DNA from 3 places in the Alteromonas sp. BL110 genome. Region 3 is predicted to be linked to each of the others. Evidence: predicted binding sites of a transcription regulator. Region 3 holds the regulator's gene; each other region holds the start of a gene.
What was found. The regulator FliA, encoded in region 3, starts transcription of late flagellar genes. The targets are predictions, from matches to a motif close to CTAAAGNTNNNNNNNNNNNNGCCGATA.

Region 1 (7,644 bases), 340 kb from region 3:
ACAATTCGTTCTTAGTGTGGGTCAGATATTCTACCTTGAAGATAACAAAGTGGTAGCGGCAACCAAAAATCAAGATCGCTCAGCCCTTGCCGCTGAGGTCGATTGGCGCTTTAACCAGAATTGGTTTTTCCATTCTGATGTGCAGGTCACCACTGACACAGATAAAGTTGACTTGAGCAGTGTGGGCATCGAATACCGTAAGGATGACGCGCGCTTTATTCAATTAAGTCATCGCTACGTTCGCGATCTTAGTGGTGAAACCATTAATCAAATTGGTATTTCTGCAAGTTGGCCTATTTCCGAGAATTGGCAGTGGGTTGGACGTACTTATCGAGATTTAGAGCGCAATCGAAGTGTGGAAACCTACGCTGGTATTCAGTATGAGTCTTGCTGCTGGGCAGTTCGACTTGTCGCTCAGCGCAGTTTGAACAACCGCTACAACGACAGTGGCGTTCAGACAACTGATGATTTTGACTCAGGTGTTTCGCTACAGTTTATTTTTAAAGGCATTGGTTCGTCGGGAACCCAAAGAAGCATGCTTGAAGACGGTATGTTTGGCTATCGCCAGCCTTATAGTTTAAATTAACCCGCAGTTGAGCGCTCAGCAGCGCTTAAAAGCAATTAACCAATAATAAAAGAGTGTGTATGAAGTTCATTATCCGTGCATTGATGTTAGGTGCCCTACTCTCGTTTAACAGCGTAGCACAAGAAGTAATGCTTGACCGCGTTGCTGTGATTGTTGACCAAGGTGTAGTACTTGAAAGCGAAATTGAAGCCCTAGTTGAAGACGTAAAGCGCAACGCCGAGGCTAACAATCAACAACTACCTTCAGATCGTGCGCTTCGTACCCAGGCCATTGAGCGCTTAATCACGAAAAGTCTCCAGCTACAAATGGCTGAGCGTATGGGTATTCGTATCAGTGACCCTCAGCTTGAACAGACCATTGGTAATATTGCGGCTAATCAAAATGCTACCGTTGAGCAACTTCGCGCTCAATTAGCCGCTGAAGGCATTGCATACGATGACTACCGCGAAGATATTCGTGAAGAAATCATTATGGGAGAAGTTCGCCGTGCTAATGTACGTCGCCGCGTATATATCACGCCCCAAGAAATAGATACGCTAATCGAGCTAATGGAGCAACAGGGTGCAACGCAGGCAGAATACCGTTTAGGTCATATCCTTATTGGCTTCCCACCTGAACCAACAGATGACGACATTCAGGCAGCACGCGAACGCGCAGACAAAGTTATTGCGCTATTAGAATCGGGCTCTGACTTCGCTAAAATCGCTATAGCTTCATCATCAGGTAACGAAGCGCTAGAAGGCGGAGATATGGGATGGCTCAATATTAATGCTATGCCAACGCTATTTGCTGAAGCGATTCAGGACAAAGATAAAGATGCGCTTGTTGGTCCTATTCGAAGCGGTGCTGGTTTTCACATTCTTAAAGTACTAGATACCCGCGGTATTGAGAAAGTTACTGTTGAAGAAGTTAACTCACGTCATATCCTTGTAAAACCTTCAATTATTTTAAGTGAAGATAAAGCAAGAGAAATGCTAGTACGCTTTAAAGAAGAATTGCAAAGCGGTGAAGCAGATTTTGCAGAGCTAGCCAAAGAACATTCAGAAGACCCAGGTTCAGCCCTTCGCGGCGGTGAATTGGGTTGGTCTGACCCAGGTAACTACGTACCTGAGTTTAAAGAAGCATTATCACAGCTTAAGCCTGGCGAATACAGCGACCCTGTGCGCACGGTTCACGGCTGGCACTTAATTCAACTTATCGACCGTCGTATGGATGATGCAACAGATAAGCGCAAAGAAGACAAAGCATATCAGCTTATCTTCAACCGTAAATTTTCAGAAGAAACCGAAAACTGGTTACGTGAGATGCGTGATGCCGCTTACGTCGAAGTTGTCGAATCTTAATAATAAGTTATTCATGAGCACACCAATTAAAATAGCAATAACGCCGGGAGAACCGGCAGGTATCGGGCCAGATTTAATCATTAAACTGGCCCAGGAAACATGGCAAGCCCAGCTTGTCGTGTTTGCCGACGGCGACATGCTCAAAGCACGAGCGAGCGCCTTAGGGCTTCCGCTAACGCTAATCGATTACGATGCAAATAACCCGCAGATACAAACTGCGGGTTCGTTGTTTATAAAGCAGATAGATAAAACCGCTGACGTTATTCCCGGGACACTTGATAGTGAGAACGGGCTTTATGTGGTCGAAACTCTACGCCAAGCGTGTCAGGCCAATATGGACGGCGATTTTGACGCGGTTGTTACAGGACCAGTACACAAAGGCATTATTAACAAAGCCGGCGTGTCCTTCAGCGGACATACTGAGTTTTTCGCTTACCAGTCTAATACCATTGATGTGGTTATGCTGTTAGCTACAGAAGGTTTAAATGTAGCGCTAGCTACGACTCACATCCCTCTTGAATACGTGGCAAAAGCGATAACCCGCGAGCGCCTACATAAAGTTATTCATATTATTAATACTGACCTGAAGCTTAAGTTTGGCATCAATGAACCTCACATTTACGTATGTGGATTAAATCCGCACGCCGGTGAAGATGGTCATATTGGTACTGAAGAGATCCACACTATTGTTCCAGCACTGAATGAACTAAGAGACGAGGGCCTTAAAATTACCGGCCCCCTTCCTGCTGACACAATATTTCAGCCTAAATACCTAGAAAATGCCGATGTTGTGCTAGCTATGTATCACGACCAAGGCTTACCCGTGCTAAAATACAAGGGTTTTGGGGCGTCAGTGAATATTACATTAGGGTTACCTTTTGTTCGCACTTCAGTTGATCACGGTACTGCATTAGATTTAGCAGGTACAGGTGAGGCCGACGCCGGTAGTTTCAGAAAAGCATTGGAAAAAGCCATTGAGCTTGCACATCATCAACAATGAGTAAAACACATTTAGGCCATACGGCCAGAAAGCGATTTGGGCAGAATTTCCTACACGACGACTACGTGATAGGTAAAATTGTTGCAGCCATCGCGCCAAAAAATGAACAAAATCTGGTAGAAATTGGACCAGGTTTAGGCGCATTAACAGACCCTGTTTGTGAAGAAGTTGACGCATTAACGGTTATTGAACTCGACCGCGATCTTGCCAAACGACTGCGGCATCACCCATTTAACGGCGAAAAACTAACTGTTATTGAACAAGACGCGATGACGATGGATTTCGGCGCACTATGCAAAGAGATGCCAATAAAAGACAAGAAGCTTCGTGTATTTGGTAACTTGCCTTACAACATCTCAACGCCACTAATGTTCCATCTTTTTGACCATGCTCACTGCATTGAAGACATGCATTTCATGCTTCAAAAAGAAGTGGTTAACCGCCTAGCCGCAGGCCCAGGTTCTAAGAATTACGGCAGACTTTCAGTAATGGCGCAATATTACTGCCACGTTATCCCCGTATTAAATGTGCCGCCGGGTGCGTTTAAGCCACCTCCGAAGGTAGATTCGGCCGTTGTAAAACTAGTTCCGCATCAAGCTCCACCCGTTGATGTCGAGTCGGTAAACACCCTTGAACGCGTCTGCGCACAGGCTTTTAATCAGCGCCGAAAAACTATCCGTAACTCACTGAAAGACAGCTTAAGTGAGGAAGAAATCCGTGAGTTAGGGATAGACCCAACTTCTCGCGCCGAAGTGCTATCGCTTAACGACTTTGCCACTATAGCTAATGCTGTATCGGCGAAAGAGCACCAACAAGAGCAATAAGTTCCTCTATGGATGTACTTGATATAAAGGTGCGGGTGAAAACCCGTCACCTTCCTGACCACCTGCCCTCAGATTCCAAGCAGTTCGCGTTTGCCTACCACATTACTATTGAAAACAATAGTGAGCATACCGTACAGCTGCTTAGTCGCTATTGGAAGATAACCGACGCTAACGGTAAAACGTCAGAAGTAGAAGGTGATGGAGTGGTAGGAAAACAGCCTATAATGAAAGCTGGTGAACATTTTGACTATACCAGTGGCGCAGTCATTGACACACCGGTTGGCAATATGGAAGGCTACTATGTAATGGAACTCGAAAGCGGTGAGCGTTTTCGCGTTCCTATAAACGTATTTCGCCTAGCCATTCCAAGCATTCTTCATTAAGGTTTCTATGTCTAAAGGTAACACCTACGTCATTGGCGATATTCAGGGCTGTTATGACGGTCTTCGCCGTGTATTGGATAAAGTAAAATTTGACGAAACAAACGATAAGCTGCTCGCTGTCGGTGATTTGGTTGCAAGAGGAGAAGATTCGTTAAGCACATTGCGCTTTCTTAAATCCCTTGGCAGTCAATTTAGTAGTGTTTTAGGTAACCACGACCTACACTTACTCGCCGTTGTAAACGGCATCCGCAAAGCTAAAAAATCAGACAAATTAGAGCCACTACTTAATGCGTCAGATTTAACAGAGCTTATTGATTGGTTGCGTCAGTTCCCGCTCGCAATGAAAATAGACGAACAATCAGTAATGGTTCACGCTGGACTTTATCCTAAATGGTCTATTGATAAGTGCGTTGCCCTGAGTGATGAAGTTAGTAACATCCTAAAATCAGATGATTACGCTATTTTTCTTTCAAAGATGTACGGGAATACACCCGACAACTGGTCAGATAAACTCGAGGATGACGAGCGACTGCGCTTTATTGTGAATGCGTGTACGCGCATGCGGTTTGTTCATACCGATGGCACCCTCGACTTTGACAACAAGTCTCATCCCAGTACCGTTTCTAATTCTGCTAATAGCACCCTAAGGCCTTGGTTTGAAGTAGACAATACAAAGCTCACAGCTAGCCAGCGAGTAATTTTCGGACACTGGGCCGCCCTTTCAGGCCAGACAAACAACTCGCAGTTTGTTGGGTTAGATACTGGCTATGTATGGGGGCAAAGTATGACGCTATTGAATTTAGATACCTCAACTTTGGTTAGCGTACCAGCGTAGAATCATTTTTGTATTCACGTCTTCAGATACGAAACTTGTCCGAATAAGAGCCAGCTTTTCCAGCTCTAACTGGTTGTACCAGTAATAACAATTAGACTTAAGTGCTAAATAAAATAAACATTAAGTCACTGTAGCCGATACACTTACTTGTGAAAGTAACGATGATGTTTCGTTACCTGCTCAGCATTCAAGCAAGCATGCCTTTATAAGTGCTATATTTTGTTAGCTGAGGCGGGTAATATCGTTAGGGATAAAAATAAAAAAACACTCATCCAGGAGTTCCGATGAAAATAACGGTAGCCACACGCGTAATCGGGGGATTTGTAGCGATTAGCGCACTTCTAATCGTTATAAGTGTTGTGTCACTTTATAACCTCAATTCTATAGGCTCTGCAACAGAGGAAGTAAACGACGTTGCCTTGCCCACGGTAGCAGGCAGTAATGCACTTAAAGCAAGCTTCCTGAATATGGGTCGACTCACCTTCGAAAGTTATATCGAAGAAGATTTAAGTGATCTTAAGGACAAAAGAGCATCATTCGACTCAGCCAAAGATACCTTTGAAAATGAGTATAAGAAGCTAGCACAAGCCGTTAGTAACGAGCCAGAGCTAAGAAGCACGCTAAACAATGTTCGTGAATCTTATGATGCGTATATCACTAATGTTGAGACCATGTACAAAAATCACCAAATGTACCTCAACTTGCGTAACAATATACAAGACAAACTAGGCGATGCTGAAGATAACGCAGACGATGCCTCCACCTACCTTCTGGATTTTTCAGATCTAGACGCAGTTCAGCGTGACCCTAACCTTAGACGGGCTGCTGAGATTGGTGGACAGCTTGAAACTTCGCTTCTCTCTCTACTTACTGTTTCTTACGAATATATCAAAACCGAAACGCTAGTGCGTTCACAGACACTTGGTAACGAGGTTGACCTTGTTGTTGAAAAAGTAGTTACCCAGCTAAGTGAAATGGTTGAAGCAGCGGGCGGTCGTGATGACTCAGGTACACTTGATGATATTAACGACTTAGTAAACGACGCCATCAACGCCATAAAAGCTAACGACGGTGTAGTGCAGCTTCATGTAGATCGCTTAGAGCGCAGAAATGACGCTGAACAAGCACTTAACGCATCAGATTCAAATATCACCCAAGGGGTTGTCGCACTTGAAAACCTGCTTAACCTTGCTGATAAAAAAGCGTCTCATATAGAAAACCAGGTGAATGGTGCTATCACAACGGGTAACACCTTTGTTATTGTTGTTGTTCTCATCTCTATTGCCGTAGCGGCCTTCATTGGCTACGTAACTGTGCGTGCTATTACACGTCCGCTTTATCGTGTAAACGAACTGCTTACTGTTGCTTCATCGGGTGACCTTACTCATCGTCTAGACGATTCAGCACAAGACGAGTTCGGGCTATTAGCACGAAACTGTAATACGCTTATTGGCAACCTAAAAGAGCTGATTACTGCTATTAACGTTCGTGCAGAGCAGCTAGCTGCGGCATCGGAACAGACATCGGCAGTGACAGCACAAACCACTCATTCTATTCAGGATCAAAAGTCTCAAATCGGCCAAGTAGCAACAGCAACCACAGAAATGCACTCTACGTCGCAGCTTGTCGTGCAAAATGCAGAAGATACACTTAGCCAAATTCGCCATGCAGATGCCGAAGCTGAAAATGTTCGCCAGATCTCACTGGAGAACAAAAACACTATTGAGATCTTGTCTCGTGATGTTCAAGAAGCAGCCGACGTTATCAATAAGCTTCACCAAGACAGCGCAAGCATTGGTGGTATTCTTGACGTTATTCGCGGTGTTGCAGATCAAACTAACTTGCTTGCATTAAATGCCGCGATTGAGGCTGCCCGCGCCGGTGAACAAGGGCGTGGCTTTGCGGTAGTTGCAGATGAAGTTAGAACCCTTGCGAGTCGCACACAGGAGTCGACACAAGAGATCAACGCCATGATTGAAGTTCTTCAAGCTGGGGCTGAAAAAGCGGTGTCTGTGATGGACCAAGGTAAAGAACAGACCGCTGCATGTGTTGCACAAACCGAAAAAGCCACGCAAGCGCTAGATATCATTACCGATGCGGTTCACAAAGCCCATGACGTTAGCTCTCAAATTGAGCAGTCAGCCCGTGAACAAAATACAGTATCGCAAGAAATCAGTGAAAAGCTTGAAACCATTGTGGGCATCGCTGAAGAGACTACAGCGGGTGCACAGCAAACGTCTGAATCTAGTCATGAAGTGGCACGACTTGCTGAAGAGCTGCAGCAGTCTATCAGACAGTTTAAAGTTTAATCTCTTAAGCATAATACAAATAAAAACGGTCGCCTTTAGGCGACCGTTTTTTTTACGTTTTGCGTAAACATTGTACTTATTCAAACAACGCCGAATGCAGCTTGCGAACCACGTCATCACTGTCGGTCTCGTTCACCAAGAACGATAAGTTGTGCGGGTTGGCGCCAAAGCAAATCATGCGTAAGTTAAAATCAGATACCGCAGATAGAATCTTACTTGAAACTCCAATAGCCGTTTGCATGTTGTTACCTACGACGGTGACAAGGTCGTAACCTTTTTCCACTTTAACGTCACAGATAGTTTCAAGTTCGGCAATGGTCTCTTTATTCAAACGCTGAGCTACAGAGTTCGCTGGGTTATCTAG
Region 2 (7,644 bases), 480 kb from region 3:
AAAATTGAGATAATAATGACACCGAAAAACATTGCCGTAGCGTTTACTTTTGAAGAGGTAAAAGCGGTGGATACCAATGATGACTTACGTTGCGGTGGATCAGCCTTGTTTGCGCTCAATTTCCTTCCTTGCAAGAGTTTGCATTTACTACCTTCTTTAAATGTAGGCAACTAACTCAAACTTGCAAGGTAACTAAATGTAGATTGCTTGGAAATGTAAGGAATTTATGGCGCTTCAACGCGCTTTATATGCTCCCTTATTGAATATAAAAAGCAAAGGCTAGGCATCACCATGACAGCTGTCAAAATGAAAAACAAACTCCAGTTTCCGTTAAGGCTATCAACAACCAAACCACTGCTAGAAGCAACTAATGTTCGTCCTGCAACACTTAGTGAGGCCATAAGTGCATATTGTGTTGCGCTAAAAGCGCGGTTACATAATAGCGATATAAAGGCGACCATAGCAACAGTGCTCCATGCTCCGGTAAAACCATCGACAATTACTGTGATGGCTAACAGTGAAGTTGAAGGTCCAGTCTGTGCGATAAGAGCAAAGAGTAGGTTTGAAGCCGCCATGGCGACACCCGCAATCATCAGCCCTCGGTAAATGCCATAGCGAATGTTTACTAACCCGCCAAGTAGAGAGAATATAATGGTCACCCACCAGTTAAGTAACTTTGAGTAAGTGGCGATATCGCTATTGGAAAAACCGACTTCTTTGTAGAAGACAATGCTCATACGACCTAAAAAAGCTTCACCAATTTTAAAAAGAAAAATAAACAACAAGAATGAAGCGGCCAGCTTTACACCGTTTCGGTTAAAGAACTCCGAAAATGGTGTTATGAGTGTTGTGCTTATCCAGTTAATTACAGCAGATTTATTAGCGTCTGGACTCGTTACCTTCTCCAGCAAGGCTTCCCTATTAACAGCGGGTTCGTTTGCGAAGGCGGTAGCTATTGCCAAAGAAGCCATGATAACGCCAAGCAATAAGTAAATATCTGGCCATGTCCAAGAAGTGAGGTCGGCCAAGAAAAAGGGGATAGCGCCAAGGCCACCATAGCCCGTCCACCACCCGGCTGTTGCCACAGATGAAGCAGCAGACATACCATCTTTATCTTCTTTTTCAATGCAATCAATACGAAATCCATCAATAGCAATATCTTGGGTGGCAGAAGCAATGGCAATTAATAAACCAATTAAGGCTACGTAGAATAAGTCTTGGTTTGCGGTAAGTTGGGACATGGCCAGACACAGTAAAACAACACCGCTTTGCATCAAAAAGATCCAGCCGCGCCGTTGTCCTAACAAGGGTGGCTTAAGCTTATCGACAAGAGGCGACCATAGAAAATTAAATGAGTAGGTGGCGAAGATAATACCAAAAAGACCAATTGCCGAACGCGATAAACCTTCATCTTTTAGCCAAGCCGATAACACTGAACCAATCATGATCCAAGGAAAACCACTGGAAATGCCAAATAGAAAAATCGTTAGGTAGCGTTTGTCGTTGAACGTTTTTAATGCAGTAAGCAATACTTCGGCCTTCAGCGGTAACTCAAAAGGGTATTGAGCCACGAACTACTGTGTTTAGCAATAAAACTGTGAAGGCGATATCAATAAATTAGAGGTAAGCAGGAGAAGCTAATAGTGTGAGGTGAGCCACGGTGTGAACCGTGTTCACGGACGTATACCGACACAGTCTAGAGGACAATGCCCTAAACCTTCCAGAAAATTAACGCAGTTTGTCAACTCATCAACAAGAAACTGGTCCTTTGTTAGTTTATCTTCATTCCAGTAATGCACTTGATGAAGCAAATGCCAAAAAACACGCTCTTTTTGCGTATATGGCTGGGTTAGTGTGCATTCAATTTGCCCCCATTCTTCCATGCTATCCCAAAAGAATAGCTCGATCTCCTCGATAGGAAGCTCTCCGTGCCAAAATGCTCTCAAATAGAAACACAGCTGTTTCGCTTTGTTATCTACAAATTCCTGAACATTCACAAGTCACTCAACCGCCGTTGTTTGCTAAAAAATAGTATAGCCCATAACATGATTACCATTGACTACAACATCCCATTATTCGTCTGAATATGGGTAGGTAACTGTTTTGGATACTGATTTAGCCTAATCCTAAGATAGAGGAATTACCAGCCTAGATGTCTGGTCCAGCCTATGATGGTATTTGCAACTATATGAATGTTTGGAGTTTTGTTGATTTCTTTTATACTAAAGGTTAAAGAATTATTTGGCAGGTGGACTTGTCTATAATGCAACTTTAGTTCGTTTTTTGCGCGAACCTTTCTTTTCAGTGCGGTGCTTGCTTCCCAGTCGTTAAAGTTTATTAAAGACAGGTCAAGAATAGGAAAGCTCGCTTTCGCGATAGTATCAATCACTAAGTTATTTGTTTTTTCTTGTGGCCAAAATGGCGATATAGCGACAAGCGAGTCTGGTTGTAAACCAGGCTGCACTTCTATTGCAGTCAAGTAGGCCGAAGCAAGCATTCCTTGCGCAATGACCATGCGGTATCCGGTTTTATCTTGCAAATAATTATCTAAAGCACTGAGTTGCAGGGTTAGTGCCGTCGTCGTTGATTCAAAGTCAAGGTACTGAGTCAGTTGATCACTTCTAGGGTGGATGATTGATTCGCTATCCATCGATGGAGATGCGCTTTCTGCTCGCGCTTCACTGGTTTGTTCTTCAGTAGTTAGAACTGATGGTAAGTTTGTCGACAAATTAAATGGGCTGATAACTACGTTCCATCCTTTCTCAGCAAGCATACTCGCTAAGCTGTTACCTTGAGCAAGAGTAAGACTAGATGGAAAGGGCTCAGTGAGTACCACTGCAACACCCAAAGGGAGCGGAGTTTGTGCCTCAATGAAAATAACAGGGGCTTTGTCTTCGCCTACCATTAACGTGTCCACTTCACCGGGCAAATAGGCATTACTTACATCTGTGAAAAAATCACAATGAGCCGTCACAGGCAGCAGCGAGACGATAACTGCAAATGTTATAAGGAGAGCGTGCCTTTTCATAAAAAACGGTTTGCCTTTACCTATTTTTGATTTGCGCAGTCGAGGCAGCATCAAATCAATTCATACACCAAGCATTCTACAAAGGTTATCGGCAGAACCTTATAAAACTGAAATGAAGTCTATAGACAATACCAGTTTGCATAGATAATTACCCACTTAGTGAGAGTTATCTATGCGGATTGGTATAACACACTACTCAATACTTTCAGAAAGTGCTTTGGGTTGGTACTGGCTAAAAGGAATAGGGATGTGGAAATGCTGCCAATGCCTGAGTGTAGGGTGGGAAAAGCTTAAGCTTTCTGCATGTAGCTGTAAGCGAGATGCCATAGATAATGCTTCTTCATGGGCATAAAGTCTGTCACCTAAAATAGGGTGGCCTAAAGCAAGCATATGCACGCGCAATTGGTGAGAGCGACCTGTGATGGGGTAAAGGGCAATTAAAGAGTAGGGCAAACCTTTTTCATCATGGGTACGCTCGACAACGTCAAAATGCGTTACTGCTTTCTTACCGCGCTCGAAATCTACCATTTGCTTCGGTCTGTTCGGCCAGTCGCAAATAAGGGGTAAATTAATCTCTCCACTGTCTTGTGCTACATGACCGTGTACCCGTGCGAAATACCGCTTTTTGGTTTGTCTAAGCTCAAATTGTTTTGATATATGGCGATGACTCTCTTTATTCAGTGCCAGCACTAAGATACCCGATGTCGCCATATCTAGCCGATGAACTACCGTAGCAGTGGGGTATACAGAGTTCACCCGGCTAATGAGCGAGTCGCGGTGCTCTAAAGCCTTACCAGGCACGCTCAATAGCCCGCTAGGCTTATGAGTTACCACCATATCCTCATCTTGATACAGAATATCAAGATAAGGCGTCATAGGCGGGTTATAAACAAAACTCGGGTTTGCCATTATGTACTCGTTACTTCAAGGATGTTCTTTTAGTGTCTAATATTTCGCATCTACGGGTTGTTCACCACAATACGTATGGCATCTAGCTGAACATCAGCTTCCTGAATGACCTTATCGAGCGCATTCATTTGTGTTTCAATAAATTCAATTTCGCTATCGCGCACAGCAGGATTGCGCTTTTGAAGATCGCGCAAGCGCTGTATTTCATCATTCAATGTGCTGTGCATATCGTTAAGAGCATCATGCTGCTTTTGGTTAGCCTCATGATGGGCAAGCTTACGTGCTTTCTCGATAGCAAGCTCAAGCGGCTGCTGCAGTGCTTTTAGAAGTTGAGAAGAAATCTTGCGACCAATTTTACGCTTAACATCAAAGCTCAAATCAGATGGATTGCCCTGCGCATCTAAACAAACGCGTACCGGCGTTTGTGGCAAGAAGCGCCCCAATTGAAGCGCTTTCGGCGCTTGTGCATGCAGCACGAAAAGGGTTTCTATCCAGTAGGCGCCTTTCGGCAAAGAAGGCTCAGCAATAAAGCCCATGCTACTTTTTCCGTGAACGTCGGTCAGCACTACATCAATAGCGGTATGTACGAGCGGATGGTCCCAGCTAAGAAACTGTACGTTTTCGAGCGTGGTAGCAACACGGCGTTTGTAAGTCACCGTCATACCCTCTGGATCAAGCCCTGGAAGCTGACTCACCATCGATTCGGTTGGCATAAGGATAAAGCAGTCGTTGCCTTTTTCGTCTTGCTGGACGCCAATAGCGTCAAAGACACGGCCCATAAAACGCGATAAATCTTGTTCGCTATCAAGGGTGATAATATCTTCAAGCAATTGCTCCACACGGCCTTCGCCAGAGGCATTAAGCTCAAGAAGACGATCGCGACCGGCTTCAAGCTGTGCCACCAGTTGGCTATTTAGCGTAACACTCATGTTTACAAGCTCGTCACGGGCGCTCATATCGTCAGGATGTAAGCAGGCACCAATAAGCAAAGGTTTGACGTCGTCGAACACGCCAGAGCCGGTCGGACAGGTCTTCTCAAAGGCATTAAGCCCTTCGTGATACCAATCTAACAATACGTGCTGAGCGGTTTTCGCTAAATACGGCACGTGAATTTGTACAGTTTGGGTTTGCCCGATACGATCAAGACGCCCAATGCGTTGTTCAAGCAGGTCTGGCGTAATAGGTAAATCAAACAATACTAAGTGGTGAGCAAACTGGAAGTTGCGGCCTTCGCTGCCTATTTCACTGCACAGTAAAATTTGTGCGCCATCTTCTTCGTCGGCAAAGTAATGGGCCGCCTTATCGCGCTCTACTATGCTCATGCCTTCGTGGAATACACTATGGCGTATGCCGGTTTGCGTGCGAATAACTTCGCCTAGTTCTTGTGCCGTACGAGCGCTGGCGCAAATAAGCAGAATTTTTTCTGGCTTAACGCTTTGCATAAAGTCTAGCAGCCACTCAACGCGAGGGTCGTGCTTAGTCCAGCTGTTAACCACACTTGCCATACGCTCAGGATAGAGTGAATAGGTTAAGTCGGCGCCGCTAACTGCCTCTGAATAAACTTCAGGCAGTGCCAATTCATAAGCGCTTAGTTTACGCATTGGAAAGCCTTCAATATTGGCGCGACGGTTTCTGAACAACATGCGACCTGTACCGTGACAGTCAATAAGTTGATGCAGCAACGCATGGCGATTTTCTTGCGAGTTTAAGTCTCCCGCATGTTCCATAACGTCGGGCGCAAACTCAGCAAGTTTGCTGCGCTGTTTGTCGTTAGGCTCGGCGTCTGAAAGTAATGGCGCTACCGCATCGGCGAGTTGGCTGTATTTCGATTCTTCATCTAAGAAAGCGTCGTAACTATGAAAGCGTGCCGGGTCGAGTAGGCGTAAGCGTGCAAAGTGGCTTTCGTGACCAAGTTGATCAGGCGTTGCGGTAAGTAGCAATACGCCAGGTGTTTGGTTGGCTAATGCTTCAACACACAGGTATTCGGCAGAGGGAGCTTCACTTGACCAAGCAAGGTGGTGGGCTTCATCGACAACCATTAAGTCCCAACCTGCGGCTTGAATTTGCTGTTGGCGTTTTTCACTTTTACTGAGGAAGTCGATACTGCAAAGTACCAGCTGATCGCTTTCAAATGGATTTACTGTGCTTGTAGCAGACGCTTCGTCATCTTCTAAGCCTTCACTTAATCCTTCACTCTTCTCTATTGCTTCGCAACGACTCTCATCGTAAATGGCAAAAGGAAGGTTCACACGGCGTAGCATTTCAACTAGCCATTGATGCATAAGCGAGTCTGGAACCAAGATAAGCACGCGCTCGGCCCGGCCTGTTTTAAGCTGCTGGTGAATAATTAATGCTGCTTCAATGGTTTTACCAAGCCCTACTTCATCAGCAAGCAACACGCGAGGCGCGTGTCTGCCGCCTACCTCTGATGCTATGTGTAGCTGGTGTGGGATAAGCGATATGCGGGCACCGGCAAGACCGATAGTACTTGAACGCAAATATTCGTATTGATGATCTAGGGCGCGTTCCCGTAAGTCGAACCATTTCGGATTGTCTAGTTGCTGACTGAACAGGCGCTTTTCAGGTTGGTTTAAGCGAATGTGGCTGTCTAGCATGGTTTCAGGTAAACGCACTTGGGCCTTGGTATCTTCCCGGAGCCCGTGATATACAAATAAACCTTGGCTTTCTTCTTTTTCAGTAATGGTCATTTCCCAGCCGTCTTGGCTTTTGACCGTTTCGCCAATTTCGAATATTAGTCGCGTAAGCGGCGCGTCTTGCTTCGTGTATTTTCGCGCTTCGCCTGTTGCCGGATACAACACTTCAACTGAACGGAAATCGTTACCGATAACTACGCCCAGCCCCAGCTCTATTTCTGTGTTGCTTAACCAACGCTGACCAACTAAAAATTGACTATCTGAACTCATAAATCACCAACCTATTTTTCGGGGGCGGTATTGTACGCATTGCGTTGTGATAAGTCATTAATACTAGACCATTGGTTGTCGTTTTTACTACATAGGCGTTGAAAGGACTAGTTCATCTGATATAGCGCTTCAACTCCTTGAATGGCTTTTAAAGCATCATCACTCGTTGCATTATTTATGGCGTCAATAAGTTCCGGTGCGTTATAAGGCTCAAGTAATGCTATGAAGGTTGCTGTGCCAGGCGGCATGCCTCTACTCACTGCTTTTTGAAGTCGTTTCCATACGGTGAACAGCGACTCCTCACCTAACGTTTTTTGCTGCACTACGCTGTCGATGGCGCGGTGTATTACCATTCCGCAAGAATAATAAAGGTTGAAGTGTCCGCTCTTGTAAGCGTTGGCAAGTGTGCTTTGCGTTAAACCTTGCGTGCAGCTTTCAAACGCGTGGGTTATACGCCTTTTTACATAGCTTTTGGCATCTTCATAAAGATAGTTCATAGCGAGTGCCGCAAAGTAGTCGGCGCTACCTTCATGTAACCATGATTGTTCGTCATTCTCTGAAACACCGGCAGTATTACCCGGCTGATATAAATGTGCAGCTTCATGGGCAAAGAACCACAACGTCTTATTGGCAAAGTCGCTATTCTCAGCGCGCTTGTCCAAATCATTTCTGTTCCAGTGCATAAAGATTTGATTTGGCAGCGTGCCGCCTTGTGAAGAATGACCGTCAACCATGGCGTAGGAAGCAAATAGCATAGGTTTCTCAGTGGCAAGTGGGGCAAGG
Region 3 (7,644 bases):
GCTTGCAGTATCAGGCTGCAACTAAGCGCATGATGCAGGAAGTACCACAGGCGGACGTAGTAGTAACTAACCCGACTCATTTTTCAGTAGCGATTAAGTATGACGAACAGGGTATAAGAGCACCTGTTGTCGTGGCAAAAGGGGCTGACGAACTGGCGATGCATATTCGAAAAATTGCTACTGCCAACGACGTACCCTTAATACCTTCTCCTGTACTCGCTCGTGCCATTTTTTATTCGACAGAAGTAGACGACGAAATTCCTAACGCCTTATTTATGGCGGTGGCTCAGGTGCTAGCGCACGTTTATCAGCTTAAAGCTCATAGGGCAGGGAAGGGCAAACGTCCTAAGCCACTTAAGCGAGATTTGCCTATACCTCCAGAATATCGTCGCTAAGCGACTGTATTAGCGCGGATTTTTCCCGCCTGTTTAAACATGGCGTGCACTTCTTAATCTATTAGCTGTACTTAAATACTGCTTCGTATAAAGCTGGCACGTTAGTTGAAAACTCTATTGAAGATTCACGTAAAGCGTCAATTTTCTGATAGAGAGACACCCAGCCATGCAGTTATCCGGTTATCTTCAGCGGTTCGATAAAAATCAGCTGCAAAATTTTACCAGTGGTTTAGGCGCGCCTATTGTCCTTTTGGCAATCATGGGAATGGTAATACTACCCATGCCGCCGTTTTTACTCGACGTATTGTTCAGCTTTAATATTGCGCTTTCTCTCGTCATTATTTTGGTGGCGGTACTTACCCAACGCCCTGTGGATTTTGGTATTTTCCCACTTGTGCTTCTAATAGCGACAGTTCTGCGTCTGGCACTAAACGTTGCGTCTACACGAGTTGTACTGCTTTACGGTCACGAAGGGGGAGATGCGGCAGGAAAGGTTATTGAAGCCTTCGGTGCGGTTGTTATTGGCGGTAACTATGCAGTGGGTATAGTCGTCTTCGCTATCCTTCTTATTATTAACTTCAAGGTAGTTACCGCTGGTGCTGGTCGTATATCTGAAGTGAGCGCTCGCTTTACCTTGGATGCTATGCCAGGTAAGCAAATGGCCATTGACGCCGATTTGAACGCAGGCTACATAGACCAAGACCAAGCGCGTCAGCGTCGTGAAGAAATAACGGCAGAAGCCGACTTTTACGGGTCGATGGACGGTGCATCAAAGTTTGTAAAAGGTGATGCAGTTGCCGGTCTTTTTATCATGCTTATCAATATTGTTGGCGGGTTATTTATTGGCATGATTCAGCACGGTCTTTCTTTTGGTAACGCCATAGAAATCTACACAATTTTGACCATTGGTGATGGTTTGGTAGCGCAGATACCTTCATTGTTACTTTCGGTAGCAACGGCGATTATCGTTACTCGAGAGAACGAAACCCAAGAAATGGGCAAAGAGATCCGTGGGCAGTTAGGAAATAATCAAGCGCTTTATATTGCATCAGGCGTGCTTTTCGTCATGGGTATTATACCGGGCATGCCTCATATCGCATTCTTGGGTTTTTCATTTTTGATTGCGGGCTTTGCATATTGGCAGACAGTTCAAGCTAAGAAAAAAGCTGCCGAGCCTCAATTACCAGAGAACATTACAAAAGATGAAACACTTGCGCCTGAAGTAAAAGAACTCGGTTGGGATGATGTTCAGCAAGTGGATACCATAGGTTTAGAAGTAGGTTATCGCTTAATTCCCCTTGTTGATAAATCCCAAGGTGGCGAGTTGTTGACACGGATTAAAGGCGTGCGTAAAAAGCTTTCTCAAGAACTGGGATTTCTTATTCCACCTGTTCATATTCGCGATAACTTAGACTTAGAGCCTAACACTTACACCATCGCTATGCTTGGCGTTACCATAGGCGATTCCGTTATTAGTCACGACGAAGAACTTGCGATTAATCCTGGACAAGTATTTGGCAAGCTAGAGGGGCGAGCCACTAAAGACCCTGCGTTCGGGCTAGATGCGGTGTGGATTAAGCCTAATAAGCGCGAGCACGCGCAAACTCTTGGTTATACAGTTGTTGATGCTGCTACAGTAGTCGCCACCCATTTAAGCCAATTACTTTCCAATAACGCTTATCAGTTACTAGGCCATGAAGAAGCACAACAGCTTCTAGATATGCTGGCCAAACAGCACCCTAAATTGGTTGAAGGTTTAGTGCCCGATATTTTGCCGCTTAGTACAGTTGTGAAAGTGCTGCAAACCTTGCTATTTGAAGGCGTGCCTATTCGCGATATGCGCACTATTGTTCAAACCCTTAGTGAATACGGTACACGCAGCCAAGACCCAGATGTACTGGTGTCTGCGGTGCGTATTGCACTTAAGCGTCTAATCGTTCAAGAAATTACCCAAGGGGCTAAAGAGATACCTGTCATAACCTTGGCGCCAGAGTTGGAACAGATGTTGCACCAGTCCCTTCAAGCAGGTGGCGAAGATGGTGCTGGTATTGAACCAGGTCTGGCAGACAAGCTGCAAAAATCATTGCAGCAGGCCAGTCAGCAGCAAGAGTTAGAAGGAGAACCTGCGGTACTCCTTACCTCAGGCATGCTACGACCCGTTCTGTCTCGCTTCTTAAAGTATTCTGTCGTTGGGCTGCATGTTCTTTCATACCAAGAAGTGCCTGATGACAAACAAATAAAAATAGTCAGTTCGGTCGGTCAATAATCTGACACTGGGTGATTGGAGAGGTTGCAATGAAAATTAGACGTTTCTTCGGCAAAGATATGCGTGAGGCGCTAAGCCAAGTTAAAGCTGAGTTGGGCAGCGATGCGGTGATCATGTCGAATCGCAAAGTCGCTGACGGCATCGAGCTTGTAGCAGCCTACGACAAAGAGCCTGAAGCTAAGCTTTTCACGCCTAAGGCGGCACCGCAAGCTGCGGCAAAAACGCCTGGCCAAAAGTCTGTGCCTAGCTTAAGTGAAATTATTGGTGACGACGGTCCTGACAGCTTAAGAGCGTTGCTGGAAAAGCAGCATGGTGGAAACGCAGAAGCCAGCAGTTCTGCCCAACCAACACAGCCTATGTCAGCGAACGCTAAGCACGCCAACGAAATTGCATCTCACTTAGATTTTTCAGAAGCGTTTATCGACGACCTTGGCACACAATCGCCAGCTCAAGATGTTGTCGAGCAAGAGACTTTTCCTGAGCACCAGGCGTCAAGTATGGGTGAAACACCAGTATCTCAGTCTGCTGAACTGGCTCAAATCAAAGAAGAGTTAGCTTCACTTCGCGACGTATTACAGTATCAAGTTGCGGATTTGATGGAAGCGAAGAATAAGCGTCAAAAACCTGTTCATCAATACTTGGTCACGCGATTAACCGATATGGGTTTAAGTAGTGCACTTGCAACACAGCTTATTAGCTACACACCGGCTCATTACAACGAACGTGACGCATGGGTATATCTTCTTAACCTATTGGCTAATCGCATAAATGTGACCGGAAACGATATACTTAGTTCACAAGGTGCCGTTGCGCTAGTTGGGCCTACTGGTACAGGTAAAACAACCACTGTTGCAAAGTTGGCCGCCCGCTACGCGCAGAAATACGGTGCAGAATCGGTGGCTATGATAACCATTGATACGTATAGAATTGCAGCCTATGAGCAGCTCGCGACATACGGAAAAATTATTGGCTGTACTGTGCGAAAAGCGCAAACTAGTGAAGAACTTGCAGATTTATTGTTTCAACTTCGTCATAAGCGACTAATATTGATTGATACAGCAGGTTTTAGTCAGCGTGATAGTCGATTAATTAAGCAAATTAAGCAGTTCGACAGTGGCCAAATGCCAAAAGTTAAAAAATATTTGGTTGCGCAAGCCAATACGCAATATCCGGCTTTGCAGAGAATCATTCAAGCGTATGACGATATTGAACTAAGTGGCTGTATTTTCACAAAGTTAGATGAGTGCTACTCTTTAGGAGAGGTACTTAGTGCAGCGGTTGAATACCAACTACCGGTTAGTTATGTCACCGATGGTCAAAAAGTGCCTGAAGACATTAAGATTGCAGAAGCGAAATCTTTGGTTTCCGCTGCTGCAAAGCTTTATAAAAAGTACGGTTTGAATCATACTAGTGGTAACAACGCAATTAAAACAGCATAAGCAGTATGATTGACGATCAAGCGAGTAGCTTAAGAAAAATGAAGCAATCACGGTTAATCAAAGTAATCGCCGTCACTGGTGGTAAAGGTGGCGTAGGTAAAACAAACATTACACTTAACACTGCTATCGCCATGGCGAAGCAGGGCAAGCGTGTAATGGTTCTTGACGCGGACCTTGGTCTTGCAAACGTAGATGTGATGTTAGGCCTACGAGTTGAGAAAAACCTATCTCACGTACTCTCTGGTGAGTGCACGTTGGACGAGGTTTTAGTAACCGGCCCTCACGGTATTAAGATTGCTCCTGCCACGTCTGGTACCCAGTCAATGGCAGAACTTTCACCCACACAGCACGCTGGCTTGATAAGAGCGTTTAGCGAGCTGCGTTCTCAAATAGACGTATTAATTGTCGACACCGCGGCTGGCATCTCAGATATGGTATTAAGCTTTTCTAAAGCATCCCAGGATATCATGGTGGTGGTTTGCGATGAGCCAACATCGTTAACTGATGCTTATGCGCTGATAAAAATCCTTAACCGTGAACACGGTGTTTTTCGCTTTAAAGTTGTGGCCAATATGGTTCGCGATGTGCGAGAAGGACAGGAATTATTTAGCAAATTAAGTAAAGTGACGGGGCGTTTTCTCGATGTTGCACTAGAATTAGTGGCAACGGTGCCATTTGACGAGAATATTCGCAAAGCGGTGCGTAAGCAAACTGCGATTGTTGATGCTTTTCCTGGCTCTCCTGCAGCCGTAGCGATAACTAAGTTAGCAAACAGGGCGCTTACTTGGCCTATTCCAGCTCAGCCCGGTGGCCACTTAGAATTTTTCATTGAACAATTAGTTGCAGAAAAAGCCGTAGGAAGTCAACGTTGAACAGCAAGGCAGCCGCTTATCAACAGCAAACAGATAAATCGCAATTAGTCGAAAGACATGCGCCTCTGGTTAAGCGTATTGCGCACCATTTGATGGCGCGCCTGCCTGCGAGTGTTCTTGTTGATGACCTTATTCAATCAGGCATGATTGGTTTGCTAGAGGCCGCTAGAAACTTTGATGGGTCAAAAGGCGCCAGCTTTGAAACCTTTGCAGGTATCCGCATTCGCGGTGCCATGCTGGACGAAATACGCAAAGGTGATTGGACGCCACGTTCTGTTCACCGAAATGGTCGCGCGATAACTGAAGCGATATCCCAGGTGGAAAGTGAAACTGGGCGCGACGCACGAGATTCCGATATTGCTGACAAGCTCAATGTGAGCTTGCAGGATTATCACCAGATGCTCAATGAAGTAAATGCTGGAAAGTTGGTGGGCATTGAAGATTTAGGTGTGTCGGAAGATGTGATCACTACTGAGCAAAGTCGAGGCAGTGATGCACCGTTAGAAGATTTAATGCAGGGCGCATTTCAAAAAGCGCTGGCCCATGCAATAACGACATTACCGGAGCGAGAAGCAATTGTTCTTTCACTTTACTATGATGAAGAACTAAACTTAAGAGAAATAGGCGAGGTTCTTGACGTAAGTGAGTCGAGAGTCAGTCAAATTCATAGTCAAGCCATGTTAAAACTCAAATCACGAATGAAATCGTGGCAAGCTGACGAAGAATAGAAATTAATAACAATTAACCCCTCAGTGGAGGCTATTTTGGACAAAAGCATGAAAATTCTCGTGGTCGATGACTTTTCAACCATGAGACGAATCATCAAAAACCTGCTTAAAGATTTGGGTTTTGCCAATATCCAGGAAGCGGATGACGGAAGCACCGCATTACCTATGTTACAACAAGGCGATTTCGACTTCGTTGTTACTGATTGGAACATGCCTGGTATGCAGGGCATAGATCTGCTCCGCGCGATTAGAGCCGATGACAAACTTAAGCATCTGCCAGTGCTTATGGTGACCGCCGAAGCGAAGAAGGAACAGATTGTAGCCGCTGCCCAAGCGGGTGTGAATGGCTACGTTGTTAAACCCTTCACCGCCGCAACGCTCAAAGAAAAACTAGATAAAATATTCGAACGTTTAGGTTGATCCAGACGCTCACCAGATAAATGAGGTTTACTGGATGTCAACGAATGTAAACGTTCCAATATCGTTAGAAGAAGCAAAGCAACTTGTCACTTTTCTTGAAGAAGGTGACAAAGCTTCAGCTAACGCACTACTTGAAGCTGTCTCAATGAAAGAAAACGTTGAGTTATTCGCTGAAGTAGGAAAGCTAACGCGTCAACTCCACGACGCTTTAAACAACTTTCAAATAGACGACCGCATCAAAAATTTGGCGACAGATGATATCCCTGATGCTCAGTCCCGCCTTACCTACGTAATTGAAGAAACCGAAAAAGCTGCTAATACTACTATGGATGCCGTTGAGGCAAGCATGCCCATCGCTGAATTGCTCGCAGAGCGAATCGAAAAGGTTATGCCAGAGTGGAAAAAGCTGATGAACCGCCAGATTGAGTTGGGTGAGTTTAAGGTTTTATGTGCAGACTTAGACGAATTGTTGGAAGACGGTTCGAATCAGTCAGCTAAACTTACACAGTTACTTACTGAAGTTTTGATGGCACAAGGTTATCAAGACTTAACTGGACAGGTGATTCGTCGCGTTATCGACTTGGTTAAAGAAGTCGAAGAAAGCCTTGTAAACATGCTTACTATGTTTGGCGAACGTGACGGTGCAGAACAAACTAAACCATCCAGCGTTAAGGCCGATAAGGTTGATGGTGTAGAGGCAGAAGGCCCAATTATTGATGCTGAAAAACGAGATGACGTCGTTTCAGGTCAAGATGATGTGGATGATCTTCTGTCTAGCTTAGGTTTTTAGGGGAGCGGGTGCATGTCGTTTGATGTTGACGAGGAAATATTACAGGACTTTCTAGTTGAAGCTGGAGAGATACTTGAACAATTACAAGAACAGCTCGTTGATCTTGAGAACAATCCTGAAGACGCGGATTTGCTTAACGCAATCTTTCGCGGCTATCACACAGTAAAAGGGGGAGCGGGCTTCCTTTCTCTTACTGAGTTAGTGGAGATTTGTCATGGTGCTGAAAACGTCTTTGACGTCATGCGCAACGGCCAACGAACGCTAACGCCTGAGTTAATGGATATCATTTTGCAAGCCACTGATGTGGTAGTTGAAATGTTTGAACGAGTGAAAGCTCAGGAGCCTTTAGAGCCTGCAGATGCACAACTCGTCGATGTGTTACACAAACTCAGCCGCCCAGAATCTCCAGATGAAAACATTTTTGATAATGCAAGCGCGGCTGAGCCCGAGGTCGTTGCAGAAGAGCCAGAATTAGTTATAGACGAACCAGTGCCTGCGCCATCGGATACCACTGAAAATAGCGGCGGTATAGAAGAAATCACTGAAGATGAGTTTGAGGCTCTCCTTGACGAGCTTCACGGAGGTGGTGCACCAGGGAAGTCGGCGTCAGCTAAAGCAGAGCCTGCACAAACGACAGCACCAGCGGCGAGCACAGACAGTGATGATATTACTGATGAAGAGTTCGAAGCGCTGTTAGATGACCTGCACGGAAAAGGTCAGTTTGGTGGGGACGA

Region 1: D1814_RS04165 (HAMP domain-containing methyl-accepting chemotaxis protein) is a predicted target of FliA. The motif match lies at 5,085-5,111, and genes of this name have one in related genera.
Region 2: D1814_RS04705 (DUF3530 family protein) is a predicted target of FliA. The motif match lies at 3,115-3,141, and genes of this name have one in related genera.

What each region holds. Positions count from the first base shown of each region.
Region 1 is NZ_CP031967.1:950,148-957,791, forward strand. Features, by position in the region: gene lptD (LPS assembly protein LptD) at 1-586, shown strand, start outside; gene surA (peptidylprolyl isomerase SurA) at 646-1,929, shown strand; gene pdxA (4-hydroxythreonine-4-phosphate dehydrogenase PdxA) at 1,943-2,929, shown strand; gene rsmA (16S rRNA (adenine(1518)-N(6)/adenine(1519)-N(6))-dimethyltransferase RsmA) at 2,926-3,753, shown strand; gene apaG (Co2+/Mg2+ efflux protein ApaG) at 3,762-4,136, shown strand; gene D1814_RS04160 (symmetrical bis(5'-nucleosyl)-tetraphosphatase) at 4,144-4,971, shown strand; gene D1814_RS04165 (HAMP domain-containing methyl-accepting chemotaxis protein) at 5,256-7,280, shown strand; gene lysC (lysine-sensitive aspartokinase 3) at 7,357-7,644, opposite strand, start outside.
Region 2 is NZ_CP031967.1:1,091,261-1,098,904, reverse strand. Features, by position in the region: gene D1814_RS04720 (response regulator) at 1-119, opposite strand, end outside; gene D1814_RS04715 (AmpG family muropeptide MFS transporter) at 225-1,571, opposite strand; gene D1814_RS04710 (hypothetical protein) at 1,674-1,997, opposite strand; gene D1814_RS04705 (DUF3530 family protein) at 2,141-3,028, opposite strand; gene rluA (bifunctional tRNA pseudouridine(32) synthase/23S rRNA pseudouridine(746) synthase RluA) at 3,221-3,937, opposite strand; gene rapA (RNA polymerase-associated protein RapA) at 3,988-6,861, opposite strand; gene D1814_RS04690 (M1 family metallopeptidase) at 6,969-7,644, opposite strand, start outside.
Region 3 is NZ_CP031967.1:606,723-614,366, reverse strand. Features, by position in the region: gene flhB (flagellar biosynthesis protein FlhB) at 1-395, shown strand, start outside; gene flhA (flagellar biosynthesis protein FlhA) at 562-2,661, shown strand; gene flhF (flagellar biosynthesis protein FlhF) at 2,691-4,100, shown strand; gene D1814_RS02720 (MinD/ParA family protein) at 4,106-4,972, shown strand; gene D1814_RS02715 (RNA polymerase sigma factor FliA) at 4,969-5,700, shown strand; gene cheY (chemotaxis response regulator CheY) at 5,737-6,120, shown strand; gene D1814_RS02705 (protein phosphatase CheZ) at 6,155-6,910, shown strand; gene D1814_RS02700 (chemotaxis protein CheA) at 6,923-7,644, shown strand, end outside.